DNA from 4 places in the Streptomyces sp. NPDC046379 genome. Region 3 is predicted to be linked to each of the others. Evidence: riboswitches for the same ligand, from Rfam matches in the RefSeq annotation. Region 3 holds a riboswitch; each other region holds the start of a gene.
The links. A riboswitch is a leader RNA that binds a small molecule or an ion and turns the genes downstream of it on or off. The one in region 3 is predicted to bind cyclic di-AMP.
Positions count from the first base shown of each region.

Region 1 (6,925 bases), on a different contig from region 3:
CCACGCGCGGGCCGGCGGGCAACGGCTGGCGGGCGAGCAGCAGGCCCGCGTCGACCAGCTCGGTGATCGTGTCCACGCGGATCACCCCGGCCTGCCGCAGCAGCGCGGAGACCGTGGCGTGCGGGAGCCGGGTCGCCCGGACGGCGTGTCCCTGGGGGGCGGCTCCGCCGTGGCGCGCGCCCTGCACCACGACCAGCGGCTTGACGGCCGCCGTGCGCCGCGCGAGACGCGTGAACTTGCGCGGATTGCCGATGGACTCCAGGTACATCAGGGCGACGTCGGTGTCCGGGTCGTCGTACCAGTACTGGAGGACGTCGTTGCCGGAGACGTCGGCGCGGTTGCCGGATGAGACGAAGGTCGACACACCCGTGACGCCGGTGACTCCGCCGCCGCGCCGGTGCAGCCGGGACAGCAGCGCGACGCCGATGGCCCCGGACTGGGCGAAGAGACCGATCCGGCCGGGGCGCGGCATCTCGGGCGCGAGCGAGGCGTTGAGCCGCACCTCCGGGGAGGTGTTGATGACGCCGAAGGCGTTGGGGCCGATGATCCTCATCCCGTACGCGCGCGCGTGCCGCACCAGTTCGCGCTGGCGCTCGCGGCCCTCGGGCCCGCTCTCGGCGTACCCGGCGGAGATCACCACGAGCCCCTGCACGCCGTGTTCGCCGCACTCCGCGACCACCTCGGGCACGTGCCGCGCGGGCACCGCGACGACGGCGAGGTCGACGGGCCCCTCGATGTCGCGCACCGAGCGGTGGGCGGGGACGCCGTCGATCTCCTTCCGCCCCTCGGGCAGGGCGCGGTTGACGGCGAACAGCGGGCCGGTGAAACCGGCCTCCTTGAGATTGCCGAGGATGTCGCGGCCCACGCCTCCGGGGGTGCGGCCGACGCCGACGACGGCGACCGAGCCGGGCGCCAGCAGCCGCCGTACCGACCGTCCCTCGGCGCGCTGCTCCCGCGCCCGCTGGACGGCGAGCGACCGGTCGGTGGGTTCGAGGTCCAGCTCCAGGCGTACGACGCCGTCCTCGAAGCTGCGCTTCTGGGTGTACCCGGCGTCCGTGAACACCTTGATCATCTTGGTGTTGGCGGGCAGCACCTCGGCGGCGAAGCGGCGGATGCCGCGTTCGCGGGCGACGGCGGCGATGTGCTCCAGCAGCGCGGAGGCGACGCCCCTGCCCTGGTGGGCGTCCTGGACGAGGAAGGCGACCTCGGCCTCGTCGGCGGGCGCGGAGGCCGGCATGCCGTCGGCGCCGATGCGGTCGTAGCGGACGGTGGCGATGAACTCGCCGCCGACCGTGGCCGCGAGGCCCACGCGGTCCACGAAGTCGTGGTGGGTGAAGCGGTGGACGTCCTTGGCGGACAGGCGCGGGTAGGGGGCGAAGAAGCGGTAGTACTTCGACTCGTCCGACACCTGCTCGTAGAAGCTCACCAGGCGGTCGGCGTCGTCGACGGTGATGGGGCGCACGCGCGCGGTGCCGCCGTCGCGGAGCACCACGTCGGCCTCCCAGTGGGCGGGGTACGCGTGCCGGTCCGACGGGCTCTGCATGGGCCCCAGGGTACGGCTCGCGCCCGGTGGCGGCGCGGGGCAGTCTGGGGCTGCCGGGCCGCGCGGCGGTCCGGGGGCCGGCAGACCGTGGGCCGGCCCGGGGGTCGGACCCGGCAGGCCGCGCGCCGGGCAGGGCTCACCGTATGGGAAACTGGTCTAGACAACCCTGAACACCTGAAGGGCAGCATCGCATGGCTGAGCGCCGCGTCAACGTCGGCTGGGCCGAGGGTCTCCACGCCCGCCCCGCCTCCATCTTCGTCCGAGCCGCCATGGCCGCAGGCGTCCCGGTGACGGTCGCCAAGGCGGACGGCAACCCCGTCAACGCGGCCTCCATGCTGGCCGTTCTCGGTCTGGGCGCACGGGGCGGCGAGGAGATCGTGCTGGCTTCGGACGCCGAGGGCGCGGACGCCGCCCTGGACCGGCTGGCCAAGCTGGTCGCGGAGGGACTCGAGGAACTGCCCGAGACGGTCTGAGCCCTCGGTGATACCTCGGGAATCCCTCGGGGGCAATGCCATGAACCGCGTCGCCCGTTCCGGGTGGCGCGGTTTCTGCTCTGCGCCCGGCGCGACTTTCTCTCCGCCCGGCGCGACTTCCACTCTCCGCGACGGGCGTGCGGGAAGAATTCGACGCACCCGGAAAGGGCAGCGGAAATACGCCTCCGCCGAATTGCTTCTCTTTGTATACGGCCCTCTTGTTAATATCGGAGGCCCGTCACGTTTACGGGATGTTGCGAAGTCCTCACACGCTCCGCGCGGTCGGCGCCGCCCGAGAAGCGCAGCCGGTGCGCACCGGTCGCGCGCTCGGTGTGCAGCGCCGTGAGCGCCCGCGCGCGCTCGCTGTCGCCGCGCGCCACGGCGTCCACGATCGCCCCGTGCTCCGTCCAGGACTCCAACGGGCTGGCGGGCGCGTCCACCGCGTACATCCAGGCGATCTTGTGCCGCAGCTGGGTCAGCATGGAGGTCAGGGCGGGGCTGCCGGAGGCCTGGGCGAGCGTCTCGTGGAACCAGCCGCCCAGGGAGCGCAGATCCTCGCTGCTGCCGCGCCGGGCCCGTTCCTGGCCCAGCCGGACCAGCCCGCGCAGCACCTTCAGATGGGCCTCGGTGCGGCGCTGGGCGGCGCGGGAGGCGCCCAGCGGCTCCAGCAGCATGCGCATCTCCAGCAGGTCGGCGGCCTCCTGCTCGGTGGGTTCCGCGACGCACGCGCCCGCGTGCCGCCGGGTCACCACGAAGCCCTCGGCCTCCAGCGTGCGCAGGGCCTCGCGGACGGGGACGCGGGAGACGCCGTAGCGGCGGGCGAGGAGTTCCTCGGTGAGCCGGCTGCCGCGCTCGTAGACACCGGCGACGATGTCGTCCCGGATCGCCGTGCATACCGAGTGCGCCGGAATACGCATGACCGACCTCCGCCTTAATCCCCGTGAAACGTCGACGATTGACGTGTGTTCAGTGACTCTATGGCAGCGGGCCGGAATTTCCGATGGCAGGCCGGAATCCAGGGATATTTTTTGGACAACGCACGTCCGAAAAGACCGAAAGCCCCGGCTCGGGGAGCCGGGGCCGCGGGTGTTTCGGGTTGGGGCGCCGTCAGAGGCTCACGCCGTGCGCGCGGAGGTACGCCAGCGGGTCGATGTCCGAGCCGTACTGCGCGCTCGTGCGGGCCTCGAAGTGCAGGTGCGCTCCGGTGACGTTGCCGGTGGCACCGGACAGGCCGATCTGCTGCCCCGGTGTGACGCTCTGGCCCACGGACACGGCGACGGAGGACAGGTGGCCGTACTGGGTGTAGGTGCCGTCGTTCATCCGGAGGACCACCTGGTTGCCGTACGCACCTCCCCAGCCGGCCTCCACGACGGTGCCGGAGCCGACCGCGCGGACGGGCGTGCCGCTCGCGGCGTGGAAGTCGATGCCCGTGTGGCTGCCGGAGGACCACACCGCGCCGCCCGCCCGGTAGGCGGTGGAGACGTAGGAGCCGGCGATCGGCGCCACGTAGGTGTTGAGGCGCAGCCGCTCGGCCTCGCGGGCCGCTCGGGCCCTCTCCGCGCGGGCCTGCTCGGCCCGGGCCTCGGCCCGCTTCTTCGCGGCGGCCTCCGCCTTCGCCTCGGCGGCGGCGCGCTCGGCGGCCTGGTGCTGCGCGGCGGCCTGGGCGTCGATCTGCTCGGCGACCGAGTCGCCGATGGTGACGACCGGCAGCAGGCCGGTCTGCCCGGCGGCGGGTTCGGCGGCGCCCGCGGGGGCCGCGAGGATGCCCATGACGCCGCTGGTGGTGAGGGCGGCGGCGCCGGCCATACGGGCGGTGGTGCGCTGCATACGGCCGGGACGACGGTGCTTCCCGGTGGCGCAGGTGAACGCCATGGAGTGGCTTGTCCTTTCCTTCCCTCTCGCCTACCGGGTTAGCTGACGGGTTCGGAGCAGGAAGGTCTCCTACGGACTCCCTCGCCGTGCGCGCGGGCGTCCGATTCACCCCAGGGACTTGGTGGTTGGGTCCCCGGCTCCCCTGGCTCGCGCCGTACGGGGACTCGGCGATGACTGTCCGGTGCCGCGGGTGCGGCGCACTGCCTGACGGACAGCCCGCAAGACGCTAAGCGCGGCTGTCTTCAATTCTCAAACGCAGCCGGGGGTTTGTAGCGCATCCCACAGGGCAGAGCGGCATCTCCTGGATCAATTCGGGCATACGTCGGCCCTGGTGACACTCGGGGCGTCCCGGGTCACCAGGGCCGTCACGCGCTTGCGTGCCGTCGGGCGGGCCGCACGCGCGGTCGTACCGCGCAAGCCGCCCGGCGCGGTCGTCGCGTCCGCCCGGCGCGGTTACTCGGCCGACACGACGGTGACCGGACCGATGCCGAGGGCCTCGACGGGCGCCTTGATCTGCGCGGCGTCGCCGACCAGGATCGTCACCAGCCGGTCCACCGGGAAGGCGTTGACCACCGCCGCGGTGGCCTCGACGGTGCCGGTCGCGGCCAACTGCCGGTAGAGGGTGGCCTGGTAGTCGTCCGGGAGGTGCTGCTCGACCTGGTCGGCGAGGGTGCTCGCCACGGCCGCCGCCGTCTCGTACTTCAGCGGCGCGACGCCGACGAGGTTCTGCACGGCGACGTCCCGCTCGGCGTCGGTCAGGCCCTCCGCGGCGAGCGTGCGCAGCACCTTCCACAGGTCCTCGAGCGCCGGGCCGGTGTTGGGCGTGTCCACGGAGCCGCTGATGGCGAGCATCGCGGCGCCCGAGCCGTCGGGCGCCGAGCGCAGCACCTGGCCGAAGGCGCGCACCCCGTAGGTGTAGCCCTTCTCCTCGCGCAGGACGCGGTCCAGACGGGAGGTGAGGGTGCCGCCCAGGCAGTAGGTGCCGAGCACCTGCGCGGGCCACACGCGGTCGTGCCGGTCGGCGCCGATCCGGCCGATCAGCAGCTGCGTCTGGACGGCGCCGGGCCGGTCCACGATCACGACGCGGCCGGTGTCGTCGGCGGTGACCGGCGGCACCGGGCGGGGCTGCGCCATGGAGCCGGTCCAGGCGCCGAGGGTGTCGCCGAGCAGCCCGTCCAGGTCGACGCCGGTGAGGTCGCCGACGACCACGGCGGTGGCGGTCGCGGGGCGGACGTGCTTCTCGTAGAAGGCGCGCACGGCCGCCGCGTCGATGCCGGAGACCGTCTCCTCGGTGCCCTGACGGGGGCGCGACATGCGTGAGGTGGCCGGGAACAGCTCCTTGGACAGTTCCTTGGCGGCGCGGCGGGAGGGGTTGGCCAGCTCGTGCGGGATCTCGTCGAGGCGGTTGCGCACCAGGCGCTCGACCTCGCTGTCGGCGAACGCGGGCGCCCGCAGCGCGTCGGCGATGAGGCCGAGGGCCTTGGCCAGGCGCGAGACGGGGACCTCGAGGCTGAGGCGGACGCCGGGGTGGTCGGCGTGCGCGTCGAGGGTGGCGCCGCAGCGCTCCAGCTCGGCGGCGAACTCCTCGGCGGAGTGCTTGTCGGTGCCCTCGGAGAAGGCCCGCGCCATGATCGTGGCGACGCCGTCGAGGCCGGTCGGCTCGGCTTCCAGGGGGGCGTCGAGGAGGACCTCCACGGCGACGACCTGCTGGCCGGGGCGGTGACAGCGCAGGACGGTCAGGCCGTTGTCGAGGCTGCCGCGCTCGGGGGCCGGGAAGGCCCACGGCTTGGGCTCGCCCGCGCGGGGCTGGGGGTGGAATTCCATGGTGGCGAGCTCGGTCACTTGGCCGCCTCCTCGTTCTCGTCGTCGGACTCGGCGGCTTCCGCGGCATCGGCGGCATCGGCCGGGGTCTCTGCCCCGGGGGTGGGCTCGTAGACGAGCACCGCGCGGTTGTCGGGGCGCAGGCGGGCCTCGGCGACCTCCCGGACCTCCTCCGGCGTCACCTCCAGCACGCGCTGGACGGCGGTCAGGGCGAGCTGCGGGTCGCCGAACAGGACGGCGTACCGGCACAGTTCGTCGGCGCGGCCCGCGACGGTGCCGAGCCGGTCCAGCCACTCGCGCTCCAGCTGGGCCTGGGCGCGCTCCATCTCCTCGGCCGTAGGGCCCTCCTCGGCGAACCGGGCGAGCTCGTCGTCGATCGCGGCCTCGATGACCGGCACCTCGACGTCGCCGGAGGTCTTCACGTCCAGCCAGCCCAGGGAGGGCGCGCCGGCCAGCCGCAGCAGGCCGAAGCCGGCCGCCACCGCCGTACGGTCGCGGCGCACCAGCCGGTTGTAGAGGCGGGACGACTCGCCGCCGCCGAGGACGGTCAGGGCGAGGTCGGCCGCGTCGCACGCGCGCGTGCCGTCGTGCGGGAGGCGGTAGGCGGCCATCAGGGCGCGCGCCGGGACCTCCTCCTCGACGACCTCGCGCAGCTGCTCGCCGATGACGTCGGGCAGCGAGCCGTCGCGCGGGGCGGGCTTGCCGTCGTGGGCCGGGATGGAGCCGAAGTACTTCTCGATCCAGGCGAGGGTCTGCTCGGGGTCGATGTCGCCGACGACCGACAGCACGGCGTTGTTGGGCGCGTAGTAGGTGCGGAAGAACGCGCGGGCGTCCTCCAGCGTGGCCGCGTCCAGGTCGGCCATGGAGCCGATCGGCGTGTGGTGGTACGGGTGGCCCTCGGGGTAGGCGAGGGCGGTCAGCTTCTCGAAGGCGGTGCCGTAGGGGACGTTGTCGTAGCGCTGGCGGCGCTCGTTCTTGACGACGTCGCGCTGGTTCTCCATCGACTCGTCGTCGAGGGCGGCGAGCAGGGAGCCCATGCGGTCGGCCTCCAGCCAGAGCGCGAGCTCCAGCTGGTGGGCGGGCATGGTCTCGAAGTAGTTGGTGCGCTCGAAGCTGGTGGTGCCGTTGAGCGAGCCGCCGGCGCCCTGCACCAGTTCGAAGTGCCCGTTGCCCTTGACCTGGGCGGAGCCCTGGAACATCAGGTGCTCGAAGAGGT
Region 1 covers NZ_JBVJFP010000002.1:101,472-108,396, reverse strand. The annotation lists gene ACZ6KF_RS04480 (bifunctional acetate--CoA ligase family protein/GNAT family N-acetyltransferase) at 1-1,543, opposite strand, end outside; gene ACZ6KF_RS04475 (HPr family phosphocarrier protein) at 1,735-2,016, shown strand; gene ACZ6KF_RS04470 (GntR family transcriptional regulator) at 2,238-2,933, opposite strand; gene ACZ6KF_RS04465 (M23 family metallopeptidase) at 3,124-3,888, opposite strand; cyclic di-AMP (ydaO/yuaA leader) riboswitch at 3,901-4,068, opposite strand; gene ACZ6KF_RS04460 (M16 family metallopeptidase) at 4,342-5,730, opposite strand; gene ACZ6KF_RS04455 (M16 family metallopeptidase) at 5,727-6,925, opposite strand, start outside.
Region 1: linked by a shared signal. The riboswitch ahead of ACZ6KF_RS04465 (M23 family metallopeptidase) and the one ahead of ACZ6KF_RS14320 (M23 family metallopeptidase) in region 3 are both predicted to bind cyclic di-AMP.

Region 2 (6,925 bases), on a different contig from region 3:
GGAGGATCTCGCGGGAGACGTTGAGCGACAGGTCCTGCGCGTCGACGACGCCCTTGACGAACCGCAGATAGGGCGGGAGCAGTTCCTCGCAGTCGTCCATGATGAAGACGCGCTTCACGTACAGCTGGACGCCGCGCTGGTAGCCCTGGGTGAACAGGTCGTGCGGGGCGTGCGCGGGCACGAAGAGCAGCGCCTGGTACTCGAAGGTGCCCTCGGCCTGAAGGCGGACGGTCTCCAGCGGGTCGCGCCAGTCATGGCTGATGTGCTTGTACAGCTCGTGGTACTCGTCGTCGGACACCTCGTCGCGCGGGCGTGCCCACAGGGCCTTCATCGAGTTCAGCGTCTCGCCCTTGGCGTCCTCGCCGTCCTTGGCGTCCTCGCCGCCGGCGCCGCCCTCGCCGTCCTGCGGGGCGAGCCGGACGGGCCAGGTGATGAAGTCCGAGTACCGCTTGACGATCTCCCGGATCTTCCAGGGGGAGGTGTAGTCGTGCAGCTGGTTCTCGGGGTCGGCCGGCTTGAGGTGCAGGGTGACCGAGGTGCCCTGCGGGGCCTCGTCGACGGTCTCCAGGGTGTACGTGCCCTCCCCGCGCGACGACCACCGGGTGCCCTGGGTCTCCCCGGCGCGCCGGGTCACCAGGGTGACCTCGTCCGCCACCATGAAGCCGGAGTAGAACCCGACGCCGAACTGCCCGATGAGCCCGTCGGCCCCGGCCCCGTCCTGGGACTCGCGCAGTTCCTGGAGGAACTTGGCCGTCCCGGAGTTGGCGATGGTGCCGATGAGCCGGTTGACCTCGTCGTACGACATCCCGATGCCGTTGTCCCGCACGGTGAGCGTACGGGCCTCCTTGTCGAGGCCGATCTCGATGTGCAGGTCGGACACGTCCGCGTCGAGCGAGTCGTCCCGCAGCTTCTCGAGGCGCAGCTTGTCCAGCGCGTCGGAGGCGTTGGAGACGAGCTCGCGCAGGAAGACATCCTTGTTCGAGTAGACCGAGTGGATCATCAGCTGGAGCAGCTGACGCGCCTCTACCTGGAACTCAAACGTTTCGGTCGGCATGGTTCGCGACTACCTCACAGTCCGCTGTTCGGCTGGTATGGCACCAGTCACTGTAAGTCCTGCATCACTGTAGGACCTGGCGCGACGGGGACCTGCCGGGTGCGCCGGCTGCGGGCCCACGGGGTCGTGAAAACGCCATTGGAGCACCCGGATTGGCCGATCGGGCACCCTGGGTCGGCTACCCGCTGCCGGGACTCGGCCGGCTCACCGAGACCGCGCCGCCGGCCGAGGCGGACACCCGCACCGACCGGCTCGCCTCGCTGTTCGGCCCGGTGCGCGCGACGATTCTGCGCCAGGCCCGGCTGCGGCCGTCCACGAGCGAGATCGCCCGGCAGGCGAGGGTGGCGGTCAGCACGGTCACGTATCACGGCGACCGGCTGGCGAAGGCGGGTCTGGTGGAGCGGCGGCGGCACGGCCAGGAGGTGCGTCTCGTCCTCACCGACCGCGGTGTGGGGCTCCTGGACCTGTTCGACTGACCGATCCGCCGGGGTCGGCGCGCCCGACCTCGGGGGCTCAGCCCTCGCCCACGAGGTCGCGGTCTTCGCGGGCCGCCGTCGGCGCGATCCGCGGAACGGGCCACTCGCGGTTCGGCGGCAGCGCCACGTCCCGCCACCAGGGATGCGTGGGAAGCTCGCCGGCGGGCTCGAACGGCCGGCCCGGGACGGGGACGGCGATCGCCTGTCCCACCGCGCCGGCCGCCGCCAGCGTCCACTCCCCCGGTTCGGCCCACGGGTGGAAGGCGAGGTTGAAGGTGCCCCAGTGGATCGGCAGCAGCACCCCGGCCGGGCCGCCGCCCTGGAGGTCCAGGTGGGCGCGGACGCCTTCCTCGGGGGTCATGTGGATGTCGGGCCAGTACTCGCTGTACGCACCGATCTGGATCATCGTCGCGTCGAACGCGCCGTACGACGCCCCGATGTCCCGGAAGCCCTCGAAGTAGCCGGTGTCGCCGCTGTGGAAGACTCGGTGCTCGTCGCCCGCCGCCACCCACGACGCCCAGAGGGTGTGCTGGGTGTTGCGCAGCCCGCGGCCGCAGAAGTGGCGGGCCGGGGTGGCCGTCAGGGTGAGGCCGCCGATCCTGGCCGACTCGTGCCAGTCCAGCTCGCGCAGCCGGCCGGCGGACACGCCCCAGCGCTCCAGGTGGGCGCCGACGCCGAGCGGCACCGCGAACACGGTGTCCGTGCCGGCCAGTGCCTTGATCGTGGGCATGTCCAGGTGGTCGTAGTGGTCGTGCGAGACGACGACGGCGTCGACCGGGCCGAGCGCCTCGATCGGCAGCGGCGCGGGGTGCAGACGCTTGGGTCCGGCGAAGGGGAAGGGAGAGCAGCGCTGCCCCCAGACCGGGTCGAACAGCACGCGGTGGCCGTCGATCTCCGCCAGCACGCCGGAGTGGCCGAGCCAGGTCAGGCGCAGGCCGCTCGCGGGGGGTGCGGCGAGGTCGGCGAGGGTGGTGGGGTGCACGGGTATCGCGCGCCGCGGGGAGCGGCGGGCGCGGCTGTCCCGGTCGAGGTGGAGCTTGGCGAAGTCCAGCGGGGAGGCCGACGGCCGGATCCGTGCGGGGCCGCCCGGGTTCTGGAAGACGCCGTCCGCGAAGTGCGGCGATCTGCGGATGCGCGCCATGCGCTCGCCGCTCGGGTCCCCGCCGAAGGCCGCGGGCCGCAGCGCGCGGAGCCCGGAGTTCAGGGATCGGGGACCGGCCACGGTGCCTCCAGCGAAGTCGTCGAGACCTCCATTATGGGCCGCCCCGCCGGCAGTCCCGGGGGGGGGGGGGGGGGGGGGGGGGGGGGTGGGGAGGGGGGGGGGGGGGGGGGGGGGGGGGGGGGGGGGGGGGGGGGGGGGGGGGACGTCGAACTCCCCTTCCCCCCCCCCTCCCCCCCCTCCCCCCCCCCCCCCCCCGACCCCCCCCCCCCCCCCCCCCCCCCCCCCCGGGACTCACGCCACGGCCGTGATCCGCGTCCTGATGTCGTCCGGGGACAGGGCGCCCTTGGCGGTGACGTGGTCGCCGGAGGACTCCCCGCGCAGCCGGCGCCCGATCCACGGCACCAGGTACCGGCGCGCCCAGTCGACGTCGTCGCGCCGGACCTCCAGCGTGCCCCGGGGCGGCAGCGGCGGCCACGGCTGCTCCGGGTCGGCCGGCACGGGCAGGCCCAGGACCTGTCCGGCGCGCAGCGCCACCCGGGTGTGCCCCTCGGAGGAGAGATGCAGCCGGTCGTGGTCCCAGGCCCGGCGGTCCTGGATGGACCTGAGGGACCACAGGTCGAGCACCGGGCAGCCGTACCGGTCGGCGATGGCCCGGACATGCCCGTTGTAGGTGGCGATCTTGCCGCGCAGGTGCCGGAGCACGGGCACGCCCCGGGTGTCGAAGCCGGTCGTCACCATCACGGTGCCCGCGGCGGCGGTCAGCCGCGCCACCGCCCGCTCGAAGCGCTCGGCCACTTCGTCGGGGTCGGTGCCGGGGCGCAGGATGTCGTTGCCTCCGGCGCAGAACGAGACCAGGTCGGGGGCGAGTTCCATGGCCCGGGGGACCTGGTCGGCCACGATCTGGTCGAGGAGTTTCCCCCGGACGGCGAGGTTGGTGTAGGCGAAGTCGCCCTCGGCCCGGCGGTCCGCAAGAAGTACGGCGAACCGGTCGGCCCAGCCGACGAACGCCCCGTCGGGGCCGGGGTCGCCCACGCCCTCGGTGAAGCTGTCCCCCACCGCCACGTACGACCCGATCACTGATCTGCTGTCATTCTTCGAATCGTCTGCCACAGCGCACCATGATTCCTCGTGGAATGTGACTTACGCGACCGTAGGCATGGGTTGACGGACGGTGAGATAAGCCACTGGCCAAGGAATGGTCAACTGCGGAATGGGCCGCGGCCCGTCGGGGCGGGCACGCCGAAGGCCGGACCCGGGATCTCGTGATCGGGGTCCGGCCTTCGGCGGCTGTGCGTCAGGGAGCGGGGGTTCAGATGGAGACGCCGTGCGACCGCAGGTAGGCGACCGGGTCCACGTCGGAGCCGTAGTTCGGCGTGGTGCGGATCTCGAAGTGCAGGTGCGGTCCGGTGGAGTTGCCGGTCGAGCCGGAGAGCCCGACCTGCTGGCCCGCCGTCACGGTCTGGCCGGCCGAGACGGAGAGGGAGGACAGGTGGGCGTACTGGGCGTAGTAGCCGTCGGCGAGCTTGAGGACGACCTGGTTGCCGTACGCGCCGGCCCAGCCCGCGGAGACGACGGTGCCCGGGCCCACGGCCTTCAGGGAGGTGCCGGTCGGGACGACGAAGTCGGCGCCGGTGTGGTAGCCGCTGGACCACATGCTGCCCGCGACCCTGTAGGCGGTGCCGACGCCCGCGCCGGACACCGGGGCGGTGTAGCCGCCGGAAGCGGGGGCGGTGTCGGCGGCCTGGGAGCCGGTGGACGCCTGGGCCGAGGACTCGTCCGGGGCCGACTCCGCCGGGGAGGACTCCTGCTGGGGCGCCTCGGACGGCTGCGACGGCTCGGACGGCTGCGACGGCTCGGCGGTGGCCGACGACTTCTCGGCGGAGGCCGAAGAGGGCGCCGGGGCCGACGACTTCTGGGCCGTAGCGGCCTTCTTGCCGATGCTGAGCTTGAGGCCCGGGTGGATCAGCGACGGGTCGTCGCCGACGGCCTCGCGGTTGTCCTCGTAGAGCCGCTGCCAGCCACCGCTGACGTTCTGCTCCTCGGCGATCTTCGACAGGTAGTCGCCGACCTTCACCGAATACGTCGTCGCCCCGGACTTCTTCGCGGCGGACTTCTTCTCGGCGGCCTTCTTGCCGGTGGCCGTCTTCTCCGCCGTGACGGACTGGACGGTCTTGTCCGGCGCGGACTGCGGGGTCGCGGCATGGGCGCCGGCGGCCCCCATGAGCGGCAGGGCGAGTGCGGCGCCACCGGTGCCGGCGACGGCTATGGAGCGGGCGAAACGCTGGGCCTTGGGACGGCGGTGCTTACCCTTTGCGGGCATGGTGATTTCCTCTCCGGCGCCTGCGAGGTGAGCTGTCGGGTGCGGACTGGAGATGTCCGGCCGCGCCGAAACGCGGCTAAACCCCAAGCCGTTCCGGAGACCGGAACAGGCATTCGTACCTGTGGGTCCCCCGCTCCTGCCGTACACGGGTGGGTTTGCGCGGGCACCGGGCGGCGGCAGGATTAGGCGTCCGCCCGGATCGGTCTGGAACGTAAGCGACCGAGACGCAAACGGACAAGCAAGAGGTTCCGGATCAAGACCCCCATCTTGATCGGTTGCCGGATTTCCCGGTCACCCTCCGTACACCGCCGGGCGGCCGTTACCCGCAAACTCCCTTGTGACACGTGAGGATTACGTGAACATGACGGGCGACGCACGGTCACCACTATGACCCTGCTCACCCGCCGTTTCACCAGCCCCCCTCATTCCGCAGCGAGTTGGAATGAAGAGGCCAATTCGGGCAGAAGGCTCATATGCGACGGAGTCGGAGAACTGCCGCGTCGAAATCCCCCCGCAACCCCGGCTGCATTCCGTGATGCAGCAGCACGGCACCGCGATGGATTTCGCCCGTTTCGCGGCATTCGTACGACGCTGTCGGATCCAGCCCGCGCAGCCGCAGCGCCGGCACGGGCTCGCCGAACCGCTGCGCCTGGAGCCAGGCCAGGACGACGGTCTCGTCGCCGAGCACGTACTGCACGGCGCTGAGCCCTCCGTCCGGCGGGCGCAGCCGGTACAGGTCGCCGCGCTGCACCAGCGGGCGTATCTCCTTGTAGAGCGCCACCCACTCCCGCGCCTCGGACAGTTCCTCCTCGCTCCAGCGGGTGAGGTCGCCGCCCACGCCGAGCACCCCGGCCATGGCGCTCACGAAGCGGAAGCGCAGCGAGCTGACCCGGCCGTTGAGCATGGCGTTGGGGCTGTCGGTGACCCAGGCGGCCATGACCCGCGCGGGGTGGAGCTGGCTGAAGCCGTGCTGGATGGCGAGCCGGTCGAGCGGGTCGGTGTTGTCGGAGGTCCACACCTGGTCGGTGCGGGCGAGGATGCCGAGGTCGATCCGGCCGCCGCCGCCCGAGCAGGACTCGAAGGCGACGCCGGGGTGGGCCGCCCGCAGCCGGTCCACCAGCGCGTACAGGGAGCGCACGTGGTCCACCCACAGTCGCTGCGGGTAGGGATCGCCGGGCCAGCCCGCGTCGGTGAAGCAGCGGTTGAAGTCCCACTTCACGTAGTCGACGGGGGCGCCGGACAGCAGCGCGTCGAGCTGCTCCCAGAGGTACTCCCGCACATCCTCGCGCGCAAGGTTGAGCACCAGCTGATTGCGGAACTCTGTCCTGTTTCGTCCGGGTTGGAACTGCACCCAGTCCGGGTGGGCGCGGTACAGCTCGCTGTCCGGGTTGACCATCTCGGGCTCGACCCAGATCCCGAACTGCATCCCGAGGGCGTGCACCTCGTCCGCGAGGGGCTTCAGTCCGGCCGGGAAGCGGTCCCGGTTGGGAGTCCAGTCGCCGAGCCCGGCGTGATCGCCGGTGCGCGCCCCGAACCAGCCGTCGTCCACGACGAACAGCTCGACGCCGATCCCCGCCGCCCGGCGCGCGAGGGCCCGCTGCTGCTCCTCGGAGATGTCGAAGCCCGTCGCCTCCCAGGAGTTGAACAGCACCGGCCGGTCCCGCCCGGCGTCCGGGACGACATGCGCCCGCTGATAGGCGTGCCAGGCGCGGCTGGCCCCGCCGAAGCCGCCGTCGGACCACAGCCCCGCGAAGACGGGCGTCGTGAAGGACTCCCCCGCCGCCAGCCGCAGCAGCCCCGAGTCGTCGTACCCGGCGCCGCCGGTGATCTGCACCCGCCCGTCCGGCAGTTGCGCCACCGCGATCCGCCAGGACCCCGACCAGCCGAGGGCGCACGCGTACACCTCACCGCGC
Region 2 covers NZ_JBVJFP010000014.1:156,667-163,591, forward strand. The annotation lists gene htpG (molecular chaperone HtpG) at 1-1,054, opposite strand, end outside; gene ACZ6KF_RS24260 (ArsR/SmtB family transcription factor) at 1,207-1,530, shown strand; gene ACZ6KF_RS24265 (MBL fold metallo-hydrolase) at 1,568-2,752, opposite strand; gene ACZ6KF_RS24270 (SGNH/GDSL hydrolase family protein) at 2,984-3,769, opposite strand; gene ACZ6KF_RS24275 (M23 family metallopeptidase) at 4,002-5,012, opposite strand; cyclic di-AMP (ydaO/yuaA leader) riboswitch at 5,015-5,184, opposite strand; gene ACZ6KF_RS24280 (alpha-galactosidase) at 5,482-6,925, opposite strand, start outside.
Region 2: linked by a shared signal. The riboswitch ahead of ACZ6KF_RS24275 (M23 family metallopeptidase) and the one ahead of ACZ6KF_RS14320 (M23 family metallopeptidase) in region 3 are both predicted to bind cyclic di-AMP.

Region 3 (6,925 bases):
CACGCTGCTGGCGATGTCGGGGCTGGTCATCCTCGCCCTGGTCCGCGAGGAGACCGGCACCGACGGGTTCCTGGTCGGCCTCGGACTCGCCGTCCTGCCGGTGCCGCTGCTCATAGCCGTCTTCCGCTGGCTGGACCGCGTCGATCCCGGCCCCTGGCGCAATCTGGCCTTCGCCTTCGCCTGGGGCGCCTGTGCGGCGGCGCTGATGGCGATCGTCGCCAACAGCTTCGCCGTCCGCTGGATCGCCACGGCGACCGCCGACCCGGCGAGCGCGAACACCCTAGGCGCGACGGTGATAGCGCCGGTCGTCGAGGAGACCACCAAAGCCGTCGCCGTCCTGCTGCTGTTCCTCTTCCGCCGCCGCGATCTCACCGGCATCGTCGACGGCGTCGTCCTGGCCGGGATCACCGCGACCGGCTTCGCCTTCACCGAGAACATCCTCTACCTGGGCAACGCCTTCGGCGCCGACCGGCTCAGCGGTGACGGCATCGCCACGGTCACGGCGGCGACGTTCTTCGTCCGGGTCGTCATGTCGCCCTTCGCGCATCCCCTGTTCACCGTCCTGACCGGCATCGGCTTCGGACTCGCGGCCCTCGCCGGGGAGCGGCAGCGGCTGCGCCGGATCCTGCCGCCGCTGGGCGGGCTGCTGCTCGCGATGGGCATGCACGCCCTGTGGAACGGTTCGGCGACCTTCGGCGAGTACGGCTTCTTCGCGGTGTACGGCGGTTTCATGGTGCCGGTGTTCGGCCTGCTGACGTGGCTGGTGATCTGGAGCCGGCAGCGTGCACTGCGCACGGTGCGCGAGGAACTGCCCGCCTACGCCGCGGCCGGCTGGCTCGCTCCGGCCGAGCCGTACGCGCTGGGCTCGCTGCGGGCGCGGCGGCTGGCCCGCGAGTACGCCGGCCACCATCTGGGCCGGCCGGCGGCGCGCACGGTGGCCGAGTACCAGTCCCGCGCGACCTCGCTGGCGCAGCTGCGCCGCCGGCTGCGGCAGGGAAGGGCGGGGGCGGACTTCGCCGTGCGGGAGGGTGAGCTGCTGCGGGAGCTGTGGTCCCGGCGGGAGGTCGCCCGTCCGGCGCTGGAGCACGCGGCGCGCGTCACCGCGCCGGTGGCACCGGTGGCCGTACCCCCGTGGGCGGCGGGGCCGCAGGCGTGGCACCCGGCGCAGTACAACCCGTACCGGACGTGAGGACCCACGACCGGCAGCCCTGACGTCCGGGGGGTGCCGTCAGGACCGCCGGGGATCGAAGGTGTGCCGCGTCGGCGGCGGACGTCAGGGGTTGAGGCCCTTGTCGCGCAGCCAGGCGATGGGGTCGACGGCGCCGCCGTCGCCGGTGCGCACCTCGAGGTGGAGGTGGGGGCCGGTGACGTTGCCGGTGGCGCCCACGCGCCCGATCACGTCGCCGGTGTTGACCTTCTGGCCCACGGTGACGCTGATCGACGACTGGTGGGCGTAGAGGATCTCGGTGCCGTCCTCGAGGGTGAGCACGGTCTTGTAGCCGTACGACCCGTCCCAGCCGGCCTGCGTGATGGTGCCGGTGTGGACGGCCTTGATGAGGGTGCCGGTGGGGGCGGCGAAGTCGACGCCGGTGTGGTAGCCGGACGACCACATGGCGCCGGCCTGGCCGTACGTCGAGGTGAGGGTGTACGAGGAGGTCGGCAGCGTGTACTGGCGGGCCAGCTCGGCGAGGCGCTCGGCCTCGGCCTTCTTGCGGGCCTCCTCTTCCGCTGCGGCCTTGGCGGCGGCGGCCTTGGCCTCCGCCTCCTTCTCGGCCTTGGCGGCGGCTTCGGCGGCGGCCTTCTCGGCAGCGGCGACGGCCTCCGCGGCGGCCTTGCTCTCGACCTGCTCCTGCTGCTGTTCGGCCTGGGCGATGATCCGGGCGCGCAGGGCCTCGCCGGCGTCGGTGGTGCCCAGGGCGGTGTCGGCGGTGGTGACACCGGCGCCGCTGAGCGGTGCGGCGGCGGTCTGCGCGACGGCGGTGTCGGCGGCGTCCTCGGCGTCGTCCGAGAGCAGGGAGCCGACGTTGGGCAGGTCGGGCATCGAGATCGACACCGGCGGCTTGCCGGTCTGCGCGGTGGCCATGCCGCCCGCGCCGACGGCCGCTATGACGCCGACGCCGAGAACGGTGGAGCTGCGGGCGAGTCCGCCGCCGCGCTGCTTGGCGACGCGGTGCTTGCCACGGACGGGGCGGACGGAGTCGGCGGTGGGGTTCCACTCCTCCCACGGCCCCTCGTCGGTGCGCTGTCCGCCGTAGACGACGGTGTCCTCGGAGCGCGGTGCCGGGAAGAACGGGGCTTGCGGGGCAGGCGGGTTGGACGCCACGTGGGCGTACTCCTTTCCTTCCTTCTCGCCTACCGGGTTAGCTGACGGGTTCGGAGCAGGAAGGTCTCCTACGCGCGTAAACCATCCGTGCCGATACGGCGGCCTACGCCCGATTCACCCCAAGGTGATGGTTCCCCGGTTCCCTTGCGGGATTCGGCGTGTGCGCACGGAGCCGCCTCTTGTGACGGCTGGGACGACCGCGCTGCGTTATCGGACGTTAATAGAACCGGGGCCTGAATTCCAAGCCGTTCAGCTTGATCATTAACGTTTTCGGCCGGGACGTACGGCTCACGAGCGGCGAAAACCGGGCGAGTTGACCCGGGCTCAGGTGCGGACGAGTTTATGACGGTGTCTCAGATGTTACCCGTGCACGGTCGTACGACTACCTGACGTGACCGAGGTGGGGGGCGTGCCGCGGACAGCGCGGTCGGCGCGGACAACACTCAGGGCCGGAACCCATGATCTGCTGATCAGGATTCCGGCCCTGGGCCTTCAGTAGCGGGGACAGGATTTGAACCTGCGACCTCTGGGTTATGAGCCCAGCGAGCTACCGAGCTGCTCCACCCCGCGTCGATGAATCCAGTGTACGCCATCCGCGGGAGCCCTCACGCCAGGGTTTTCGCCGACCCGGACCGCCCGCTCCTCAACCGCCGGGGTTGCCGGTGTGGGTGAGGCTCTCCCAGGCGACGAAGCGGTGGTCGGTGCCGGAAAGGGCCCCGGGCCGGGCAGCAGCGCTGCGGGCGGCCGCGGCGGGCTTGTCGAGCCGCTGTTCCAGGTGGTTGAGGACGACCGCCGGCGGCGGCCCGGCCGTCCCCCCGCACCGCCGCAGCCCCGCCGCCTGCCGGTCGAGCGTGGCCCTGAGCCGGTCCTCCACCTCGCTGTACACGTCGACGCCCTGGTGCCAGGCGGTCTCGGCGATGTGCGCGGCGGCGGCGAGCGAGGCGCCGGTCCGCCGCAGGTGCCGGCAGTCCGTGCGGGCGGCGGACCGGCCCCGCTCCAGCGGGAACTGGGCGGGGACGTGCTCGCGGAAGCGGCGGAGGGCGGCGTCGAAGGCCCGGTGGTCGTCGAGGAAGACGGCCATGCCGAGGGCGGCGTCGGCGGCGACGAGCTCCCGGTGACCGTCGTCGGCCCGGCCCGGCCGGGTGACCTCGGGCAGATGGACGGTGCGCAGCATCCCCTCGAACCGCCGCATGTACCCGGCCTCCCATCCGGCGCCCGGTGCGTGCCGCACGATCTCGGCGGCCCGCGCCCAGGTCCCGCCGGTCCACGCGGCCTGCAGCGCGGCGTCGCCCCCGGTGTGCCGGCGCAGCCTCTCCGACCACGCGTCCATGATCTCGATCGCCTTTTCGGCGTGCTGCCGCTTGCCGGTGACGCCGTACAGGAGCGCCTGCGTGTAGGCGGCGATCGCGTCCTTTCGCTCGGCGGCGCAGCCGCGCCCGGCCCTGCCGCCGGGGCAGTGGACGGTCCTCACCGGCCGCGCCCGGTGCCGGTACGACCCGTACGGGCTGTCCCGCATGTCGAGGTAGGCCTTCAGCCACGGCTGCCGTCCGGCGGTGACGTTCTCGCGTACGACGTCCAGCTGCCGGGCGTTGACCAGCACGCCGGGGTGGGTGAACCCGGCGTCGGCGGGCAGCGCGCGCACCATGGTCCGTCCCCCGGCGTCCATGACCCCGCACGCCCCGACCAGCCCGCCGGCCAGCGCCGCCGCGAGCCCCGCGCCGGCCACGCCCAGGACCACCCGCCTGCTCACAACCCTCGTGCCCCTCGTGGCTCTCACAGCCCTCGTGGCTCTCATGGCCCTCATGCGCGCCGCCTCCGCGTCCGTCCTGCCGTGCTGCTTCACCCAGGGGCAGCGTGACCCGGCGCGCGGCGGGGCGCAGCGGATGTTGGGCCGATGGGCGGTCCGCCGGACGGGGAGCGGGCAGCGCACCGGCCGGACGGGAGGGCGCGCCCCGCCCGCTCCACCGCTGCTCCGCACCACCGGCGACGGACACTCCTCACCCCGCCAGGTGACGGTTGGGCGCCTTGGCCCGCTCCTCCAGTTCCGGCAGGACGACGACGTCGGCGCCGGCCGCGGCGAGCAGTCCGCTGCCGTCCGCGCCGGTGACGAAGGTGTCCGGCTCCCGCCAGGCGGTCACCACCCGGCGGACACCCGCGTCCAGAATCAGCCGGGCGCAGGGGCGCGGCCGGGAGGCGCGTCGGGCGCACGGCTCCAGGCTGCTGTACACCGTGGCTCCGGCGAGCCGCGGATCGTCCGGGGCGATCTTCGCGAGCGCCGCCTCCTCCGCGTGGACGACCGGGTCCCCGCCCTCGCGCGAGTGCCCGCGGGCCAGTTCGGCGCCGTCCGCCGCGACGACCACGGCCCCCACGCTGAACGCCGTGCGCGAGGGCGGGCACCGCTCCGCCAGCTCGCAGGCGAGCGCCAGCCAGCGCCGGTCGGCGGCCGACGGCAGCTGCCCGGCGCCGGGTGCGGTGGGCTCGTAGCGCATGAGGACGACGTCCTCGATGGCCCGCGTCTCCACGAGCCGCAGCCGTCCGCCCTGGTAGGGGCCGGGTCCGAAGAGCCGGGGGGCGTCCGGCTGCCCGACGAGCAACGGGGCCAGTACCAGCTGGAGTTCGTCGGCGAGCCCGGCCCGCAGCAGTTGCGTGTGGACGACGCCGCCCCCCTCGACCATCAGCCGCCCAACGCCGCGTTCTTCGTGCAGGTGCCGCAGCACGGCCCGCCAGTCGAGGGCGTCCCCGATGGCGACGACGTCCGCGGCGATCCGGGCGGCGCGCAGTCGCTCGGCGCCGGAGGCGGTCGTGTAGACGACCTTCTCCCCGCCGGTGTGCCAGAAGTCGGCGCCGGGGTCGAGGTCGCCGGAGCCGCTGACGGTCGCCTTGAGCGGGTACGCGGGCTTGCCGGCCGCCACCCTCGCCGCCCGCCGCTCGGGGGAGTTGACCAGCAGCCGCGGGTTGTCGGCCCGGATGGTGCCGGCGCCGACGAGGACGGCGTCGACGGACGCCCGTACCTCGTCGACCCGGTCGAAGTCGGCCCGGCCGGACAGCATCAGGCGGTCGGGGCCGGTGTCGTCCAGGTAGCCGTCGAGGGAGACGGCGGCGGAGAGCAGGACGTGGGGAAGGGGCATCGGCGTATCCACCCGGGGAGCAGGAACGGACAGGACTCGCCCTCAGTCTGACCGTCCCGGCCTCGCACCTGCCGCCGTCCCCCGTCTCGCCCTTGCGGCCGCCTTCGCCGCCTCAGCCCTCCTCCGGCTCCGCGATGTCGACCATCCACTGCACCCCGAACCGGTCCGTGCACATCCCGAAGACGTCGCCCCACATCTGCTTCTCCAGCGGCACGGTGACGGTGCCGTCGGCGGAGAGCTTCTCCCAGTAGCCGCGCAGCTCGGCGTCGTCGTCGCCGCTGACGCTCACCGCGTGGTCGGTGCCGGGCGTGTAGGGCATCCCGGGCGGGTTGTCGGCGCCCATCAGGGTGAAGCCGGCGGGCGTCTCCAGCATGCCGTGCATGATCTTCTCGGCGTCGGGGCCCTCCCCCTGGCCCATCTCGCCGAAGGTGCTGAGCCGGAGCGTGCCGCCGAAGACCTCCTTGTAGAACTCCAGCGCCTGCCGGGCGTCGCCGTCGAAGCTGATGTAGGGGTTGAGACGCGATGCCATGATGCCCTCCTGAAACCGCCCCGAATCGGGACGAAACAGCCGAACGATCCGGATACGCGGAGACTAACGCCCCCCACTGACAACGGCCTGCCGGGCGGGCTCAGGGCCTGGTGAGGGACACCGCACGGCATCGCGGGAACGTCCAACGCAGCAGCGCCCCGGCCTGTTCGTGAACCAGGCCGGGGCGCTGTGAGGTGTAGGCCCTGTGGGACTCGAACCCACAACCAATGGATTAAAAGTCCACTGCTCTGCCAATTGAGCTAAGGGCCCAGGCGATGTTGCCTCCCCGAGCATAGCCGGACGACGCCCTGTCGCCGATCGGGTATCGGACAACGCGCTGTCTCCGCGTCGGCGGCAGGGCGTCGGGGGTCACGGGTCGGCCGGTTCCGGGGCCGTGACGCGGGGTCCGGCGTGGGCGCGGGCGCGGGGGTGGTCGGGGTTGAGGAACCAGTGGCGCGCCGAGGCCAGCCACCAGGTCGCGGCGAAGCCGAGGACGACCAGGACGGCGACGGGGGCGTAGTTGAAGGTCTCCGGGGTGACCGGGGAGACCTGCGGCAGCATGAACAGGACCGTGATCACGCCGACCCAGGCCACCGCCACCACGCCGATCGCCCGGGACCAGCGGCCCAGGTGCCAGGGGCCCCGTTCGAAGGCGTCGCCCTTGCGCAGGCGCAGCAGGGTGGGGATGACGTAGGCGATGTAGAGGCCGATCACGGCGATCGAGGTGACGGCCGCGTAGGCGGTGACGTTGATCAGGTACGGCAGGCCGAGCGCGAGGGCGCCGCCCGCGGCGAGCCACACCGCGGCCACGGGCGTTCTGGTGCGGGGGCTGACCGTGTGCCAGACGTGGGAGAAGGGCAGTGCGCCGTCGCGGGAGAAGGCGTAGATCATGCGGCTGTTGGCCGTCACCGACGCCATCCCGCAGAACAGCTGCGCGCCGATCAC
Region 3 covers NZ_JBVJFP010000007.1:16,562-23,486, forward strand. The annotation lists gene ACZ6KF_RS14315 (PrsW family intramembrane metalloprotease) at 1-1,189, shown strand, start outside; gene ACZ6KF_RS14320 (M23 family metallopeptidase) at 1,274-2,323, opposite strand; cyclic di-AMP (ydaO/yuaA leader) riboswitch at 2,335-2,492, opposite strand; tRNA gene ACZ6KF_RS14325 (tRNA-Met) at 2,820-2,893, opposite strand; gene ACZ6KF_RS14330 (alginate lyase family protein) at 2,967-4,073, opposite strand; gene ACZ6KF_RS14335 (dihydrofolate reductase family protein) at 4,321-5,451, opposite strand; gene ACZ6KF_RS14340 (VOC family protein) at 5,564-5,980, opposite strand; tRNA gene ACZ6KF_RS14345 (tRNA-Lys) at 6,178-6,250, opposite strand; gene ACZ6KF_RS14350 (amino acid permease) at 6,350-6,925, opposite strand, start outside.

Region 4 (6,925 bases), on a different contig from region 3:
GCCACCGCACGGGATGGAGTCGGGTGCTGGAAGGAAGGGTCCGAGGCAGTGCGGTCATGGTGCCTCCTTACGCGCCGGCAATATCCCGGCGATGTAATCCAACGAGTCCTCGGGCGAAAGGGCGTGGATCTGCAGCGTGCTGAAGGCCTCCGTGTAGGCCTCCAGGTCTTCTTTCCGTTCGAGATAGAGGCTACTCGTCAAGTGGTCAAGAACAACCACGTCCAGATCAGAAGTGCTCGCAAACGAGAAGATAACAAAAGGTCCGGTGATCCCGATGTGCGCACCGGCCGCAAACGGCAGTACTTGTAGACGGACTTGGGGAAGTCGGGCCGCCTCCAGGAGCCGTTCCAGCTGACGGGCCATGACCTGCGGACCGCCGACCTCGCGCCGCAGCACCGCCTCGTCCAGTACGGCGCTCAGCTCCAGCGGCGGCTCGCAGCGCAGCACGTCCTGCCGGGCCAGCCGTACCTCCACGAGGGCGTCGAGACGGTCCTCCGACAGCCCTTCGACGGCGGCCCGCGTCACCGCGCGGGCGTACTCCGGGGTCTGCAGGAGGCCCGGCACCACCGAGGTCTCCAGCGTGCGCATGGCCGTGGCCTGGGACTCCAGGCTGATGAAGTCGCGGTACGTGGGCGGCAGCACCCCGCGGTAGGCGTGCCACCAGTGATCCCTGCCGTGCGCCCGGCCGGAGCCCGCCAGCATCAGCAGCACCTCGCGCAACTGCGGATCCGTCACGCCGTAGGCGTCCAGCAGCAGTCTCAGATCGGCCGGTTTCACCCCGCTCTGGCCGGTCTCGATCCGGCTCACCTTCGACTGGTGCCAGCCCACCAGGTGGGCCGCCTCACCGCTCGTGAGCCCCGCGCGGGCGCGCAGTTCGCGTAATTCTGCGCCCAGTTTCCGGCGGCGTACCGCGGGACCGTGTTGCATGGGCAACTCCTTACTCCTTCCGAGTCGCCCAAAAACGCTCTGCCGTCGCAGAGTTCACCGCTTCGAGCGACAGATATATGCATTACTCGGTGGATCGCCACCGTGACCGGCGCGGTGATGGCAGTCTGGCGGACAAGCACCAGTCCGGGACCGTACTCGAACCATCCGCTCCGTGCCGGACTCCGGTCCCGCGGGAAAGGGGCGACGTCGCCATGGCAGACCGTCTGGAAGCATCCGTCACTCTGCCGAGCGAGCCCGCCTCGGTCTCGGCCGCCCGCGCCTACGTGGTCGGCACGCTGGCGGAATGGGGTCTGTCGCCGGACACGGACGCGGCCGACACCGTGCGGCTCATCGTCTCCGAACTCGCCACCAACGCCGTACAGCACACCTTCGGGCTGTCACCCACCTTCCGGGTGGACATCGAACTGGCCCGTGACGAACACCTGCGCATCGGGGTGACCGACAGCCACCCGAGATTCCCGAAACGGCTGCCGGCGGCGGTGCAGCAGGACAACGGACGCGGCCTGGCCATCATCCGCTGCCTGACCGCCGAGCACGGCGGCCGCCTGCGGGTGCGCCCGACGCGGGAGGGCGGCAAGACGGTGGCGATCGAGATCCCGTGGACGACGACACCGCCCCGTGCGTTGCCGACGGCGGGGCAGCAGGGGTCGTAGCGGGGCCTTGGGCCGCGAGCGCCCGGCGGGGCGTGGTGGGGAGGGTGTGTCCCTGGGGAACGGGCCTCGCCCGTCACCGGGGGCGGGTGCGTCCGGCGGAGGGGAACTCCAAGCCAGGGCCCGTGGGGGCGCGGCGACGGGTCTGCCTGCGAGCGGGGCGGGCGGACGCGTCCGGCGGCGGCCCGGGGCTGCCGGGCCGTGCCGACCGCACCCGCGCGGGGGAGCCGTGCCGTCTCGGGCGCCGAGCGGTCTTGGTGGGCATCGCCTCACGAGAGGTGCGGGCAGACGGGCGTCGCAGGAGCCGCGCGGCGGAGGCGGGCGCGTACTGCGCGCACCGGACGGACGAATCCGCGCGGGTCACCCGTGGTGGTCGGCTCTCTCCATGTGCCGCAGGCCCGCCCGCGTGGCCGCGGAGCGGGCATCGTTCCGTCCGAGGCGAGCCCGTGGGCAGGCGAGCCCGTGGGCACGGCCCCGGCGCCCCGGGGCCCTTGCCCGGGCTCCGGGGCGGGGCCGGGCGGTGGCGGCCCGGTCGGGGCCCGCCACCGCCCGGCGGGTCAGGCCACTCGGCCGTACCACACGCTCTTCGTCCAGATCTTCTGCAGACGCACCACGTCCCCCGTCTTCGGGGCGTGCCAGATCTTGCCCTTACCGGCGTAGATGCCCACGTGGTAGACGTACGAGCCCGAGTGGAAGAACACCAGGTCGCCGGCCTTGCGGCTGCGGGCCGGGATGTGGCGGGTCTTGTTGTACTGCTGCGCCGCGGTGCGCGGCAGCTTCTTGCCCGCCTTCTTGTACGAGTACAGCGTCAGCCCCGAGCAGTCGAACCGGCGCGGCCCGGTGGCCCCGTACCGGTACGGGGCGCCCTTCTTCGAGGCCGCCACCTGGAGGGCCTTCGTCGCCGGCGTGGCGGCGGCGGCCTCCGAGGCGACCCCCGGGACCACCACGGAGCCGCCCATCGCGGCCAGTGTGAGCGCCGAGGCCGTTCCGGCGCGTGCCATGAGCGACGGGACACGATTGAGCGCGGTCATGCGCAACCCTTCGTCAGCCGCCTGTGAAGGATGACCTGTCGGATTCGGGCTGGCGAAGTTGCCCGGCCGCGCTGGCGCGGCTTCACCCCAAGGGCTGCTCGGAACCTGGGTCCCGGCGGCCCGTCTTGCTCGGGTCCTCCACTCCTGCCGATCCACTCCTGTCGACCGGTCATCCGGGCGGCGGCAGGACTCGGCGTCCGCCCGGATCGCCCCGCCGCGGTGGCGGGGGCTTGTCGTCAGTCACGGATCTTGACTCACGGATGTCCGAAAAACCCAGTGGAACCGGGACTTTGTGGTCTTACTCTCACTCACCCGTTCGGGTGGACAGTCTGGTGTGCGAACGTCTGTCAAGACCGCCACGCACCCCCGGACCAGCGGTGGAACACTCGATTCCGCCCCGAAAGCACGTCCGTTGCGCAACCGGAGACGTTCCGAAAAAGGGCCCGCGAATACTCCGGTCGGGGGTAACCCTTTCGGTCCGTTTCAACTCCCGCCCGCACGGGCGCTCATGACGGCCCGGACGACGCGGTCCGGTCCGGCGGTGCGTCACCTGTCGGAGCGTGAAGTCCGGTCAGCCCGGGCAGGCCGGGGCACGCCGGGCGAGCCGGGGCGGCGCCGGTCGCGCCCGCGCTCGGTTAACGCGCCGGAAACCCGTGCCGATTAGCCTGCCCCCTCACGCCACCAGGCAACTTGCCCGATGGCCGCGGCAACCGGGACCCGCACGGCGCCCGGAGCGAGGATGTGAGGTGGGACGTTGCAACTGACCCCGCACGAGCAGGAGAGGCTGCTGATCCACGTCGCGGCCGACGTGGCCGCCAAGCGCCGGGCGCGCGGACTTCGGCTCAACCACCCCGAGGCCGTCGCCCTCATCACCTCGCACATCCTCGAGGGCGCGCGCGACGGCCGCACCGTCGCCGAACTCATGGCGTCCGGACGCCGGCTGCTCACCCGTGACGACGTCATGGAGGGCGTGCCCGAGATGATCCACGACGTCCAGGTCGAGGCGACGTTCCCCGACGGCACCAAGCTCGTCACCGTCCACGACCCGATCGTCTGAGGGGGAGCGCCCGATGATTCCCGGAGAGATCCTTTTCGCCGACGGGCCGATTGCGTACAACGAGGGCCGCGAGGTCACCCGGACGACCGTCCTCAACGCCGCCGACCGGCCCGTCCAGGTCGGCTCCCATTACCACTTCGCCGAGGCCAACCCCGGTCTGGAGTTCGACCGCGCCGCCGCGCGCGGCAAGCGGCTGAACGTCGCCGCCGGCACCGCCGTCCGCTTCGAGCCCGGCATCCCCGTCGAGGTGGAACTCGTCCCGCTGGCCGGCGCCCGGATCGTGCCCGGACTGCGCGGGGAGACCGGAGGGGCCCTCGATGCCTGAGATCTCGCGTGCCGCGTACGCCGACCTGTTCGGCCCGACCACCGGCGACCGCCTCCGGCTCGCCGACACCGACCTGCTGATCGAGATCGAGGAGGACCGCTGCGGCGGTCCCGGCCGGGCCGGCGACGAGGCGGTGTTCGGCGGCGGCAAGGTCATCCGCGAGTCCATGGGCCAGTCGCGGGCCACACGCGCGGACGGCGCCCCGGACACCGTGATCACCGGGGCCGTGATCGTCGACCACTGGGGCGTCGTCAAGGCCGACGTCGGCATCCGCGACGGGCGGATCACCGGCATCGGCAAGGCGGGCAACCCCGACACCATGGACGGGGTCCACCCCGAACTGGTCATCGGCCCCGAGACGGAGGTCGTCGCGGGCAACGGACGCATCCTCACCGCGGGAGCCGTCGACGCGCACGTGCACTTCATCTGCCCGCAGATCGCCGACGAGGCCCTCGCCTCCGGCGTCACGACCCTCGTCGGCGGCGGCACCGGCCCCGCCGAGGGCTCGAAGGCGACCACCGTCACCCCCGGCCCCTGGCACCTCGCCCGGATGCTGGAGGCGATGGAGGCGTACCCGCTCAACATCGGCCTCCTCGGCAAGGGCAACACCGTCTCCCACGAGGCGATGCTCTCCCAGATCCGCGGCGGCGCGCTGGGCCTGAAGCTGCACGAGGACTGGGGCTCCACCCCGGCCGTCATCGACGCCGCCCTCACCGTCGCCGAGCGGACCGGCATCCAGGTCGCCATCCACACGGACACCCTGAACGAGGCCGGTTTCGTCGGCGACACGCTCGCCGCCATCGCCGGACGCGGCATCCACGCGTACCACACCGAGGGCGCGGGCGGCGGTCACGCGCCCGACATCATGACCGTCGTCTCCGAACCGCACGTCCTGCCGAGCTCCACGAACCCGACGCGGCCCTTCACCGTCAACACCGCCGAGGAACACCTCGACATGCTGATGGTCTGTCACCACCTCAACCCGGCCGTCCCCGAGGACCTCGCGTTCGCCGAGTCGCGCATCCGGCCCTCCACCATCGGCGCCGAGGACATCCTGCACGACCTGGGCGCGATCTCGATCATCTCCTCCGACTCCCAGGCCATGGGCCGGGTCGGCGAGGTGATTTTGCGGACCTGGCAGACCGCCCATGTGATGAAGCGCCGGCGCGGTGCGCTGCCCGGCGACGGCCGCGCCGACAACCACCGCGTACGTCGCTATGTCGCCAAGTACACGATCAACCCGGCGCTCGCCCAGGGCCTCGCCCACGAGATCGGCTCGGTGGAGAGCGGCAAGCTCGCCGACCTGGTGCTGTGGGAGCCGGCGTTCTTCGGCGTCAAGCCGCTCCTGGTCGTCAAGGGCGGGCAGATCGCGTACGCGCAGATGGGCGACGCCAACGCCTCCATCCCGACGCCCCAGCCGATCCTGCCCCGGCCGATGTACGGGGCGATCGGGCGGGCCCCGGCCGCGAACTCGTTCAACTTCGTCGCGCCGCCGGCCCTGGAGGACGGGCTGCCGGAGCGGCTCGCGCTCGGCAAGCGGTTCGTCGCCATCGAGTCGACCCGCGGCGTGACCAAGGCCGACATGCGCGAGAACGACGCCCGGCCCGAGGTGCGCGTCGACCCCGACAGCTTCGCCGTGCACATCGACGGCGAACTGGTCGAGGCCACCCCGGCGGCCGAACTGCCCATGGCCCAGCGCTACTTCCTCTTCTGAGAGGCCGGCCGATGTCACGCGCAGCACTGCTCGTCCTGGCCGACGGCCGTTTCCCCGCCGGAGGACACGCGCACTCCGGCGGGGCCGAGGCCGCGGTGCGGGCGGGGCGGATCACGGACGCCGCGAGCCTGGAGGAGTTCTGCCGGGGACGGCTCCACACCGCCGGATTGGTGGCAGCCGCCCTCGCCGCCTCCGCCGCGCTCGGCGCCGACCCCGTGCGCCTCGACGCGGCGGCGGACGCGCGGACGCCGTCACCGGCGCTGCGGACCGCCGCGCGCAGGCTGGGCCGGCAGCTGCTGCGGGCCGCCCGGGCCACCTGGCCGTCGCCCGAACTGAATCTCCTCGCACGGGAGTTCCCCAAGGGAGCCCACCAGCCGGTGGTGCTCGGCCTCACCGCGCGCGCGGCGGGGCTCGGCCCTCTGGACGCGGCCCACTGCGCGGCGTACGAGAGCGTCGGCGGCCCGGCGACCGCGACCGTGCGGCTGCTGAGCCTCGACCCGTTCGACGCGACGGCGGTGCTGGCCCGGCTGGCGCCCGAGCTGGACCGGATCGCCGACCGGGCCGTGGAGGCGGCCCGCCAGGTGCCCGCCCACGGGACCGACGCCCTGCCCGCCGCCTCCGCCCCGCTCCTGGAGATCGCCGCCGAAGCGCACGCCGCCTGGCCCGTACGCCTGTTCGCCTCCTGACCCGCACCCCACCTTCACGGCAAGGAGCCGCCGCCATGCACCTCGACCACACCCACCACGGCCCCGCCGCCGTCGGCGCCGACGCCCGCCGCCCCGACGGCAGCCGCCGCGCCCTGCGCATCGGCCTCGGCGGCCCCGTCGGCTCCGGCAAGACCGCCACCGTCGCCGCCCTGTGCCGAGCCCTGCGCGACGAACTGTCCCTCGCCGTCGTCACCAACGACATCTACACCCGCGAGGACGCCGAGTTCCTGCTGCGCGAGGCCGTGCTGCCGCCCGAGCGGATCACCGCCGTCGAGACCGGGGCCTGCCCGCACACCGCGATCCGCGACGACATCTCCGCCAACCTCGAAGCCGTCGAGGACCTGGAGGACGAGGTGGGCCCGCTCGACCTGATCCTGGTCGAGTCCGGCGGCGACAACCTCACCGCCACCTTCTCCAGGGGCCTGGTCGACGCGCAGGTCTTCGTGATCGACGTCGCGGGCGGCGACGACATCCCGCGCAAGGGCGGCCCCGG
Region 4 covers NZ_JBVJFP010000016.1:58,085-65,009, reverse strand. The annotation lists gene ACZ6KF_RS26030 (DUF397 domain-containing protein) at 1-58, opposite strand, end outside; gene ACZ6KF_RS26025 (helix-turn-helix domain-containing protein) at 55-927, opposite strand; gene ACZ6KF_RS26020 (ATP-binding protein) at 1,140-1,601, shown strand; gene ACZ6KF_RS26015 (C40 family peptidase) at 2,156-2,629, opposite strand; cyclic di-AMP (ydaO/yuaA leader) riboswitch at 2,659-2,743, opposite strand; gene ACZ6KF_RS26010 (urease subunit gamma) at 3,384-3,686, shown strand; gene ACZ6KF_RS26005 (urease subunit beta) at 3,700-4,011, shown strand; gene ACZ6KF_RS26000 (urease subunit alpha) at 4,004-5,725, shown strand; gene ACZ6KF_RS25995 (urease accessory protein UreF) at 5,737-6,411, shown strand; gene ureG (urease accessory protein UreG) at 6,447-6,925, shown strand, end outside.
Region 4: linked by a shared signal. The riboswitch ahead of ACZ6KF_RS26015 (C40 family peptidase) and the one ahead of ACZ6KF_RS14320 (M23 family metallopeptidase) in region 3 are both predicted to bind cyclic di-AMP.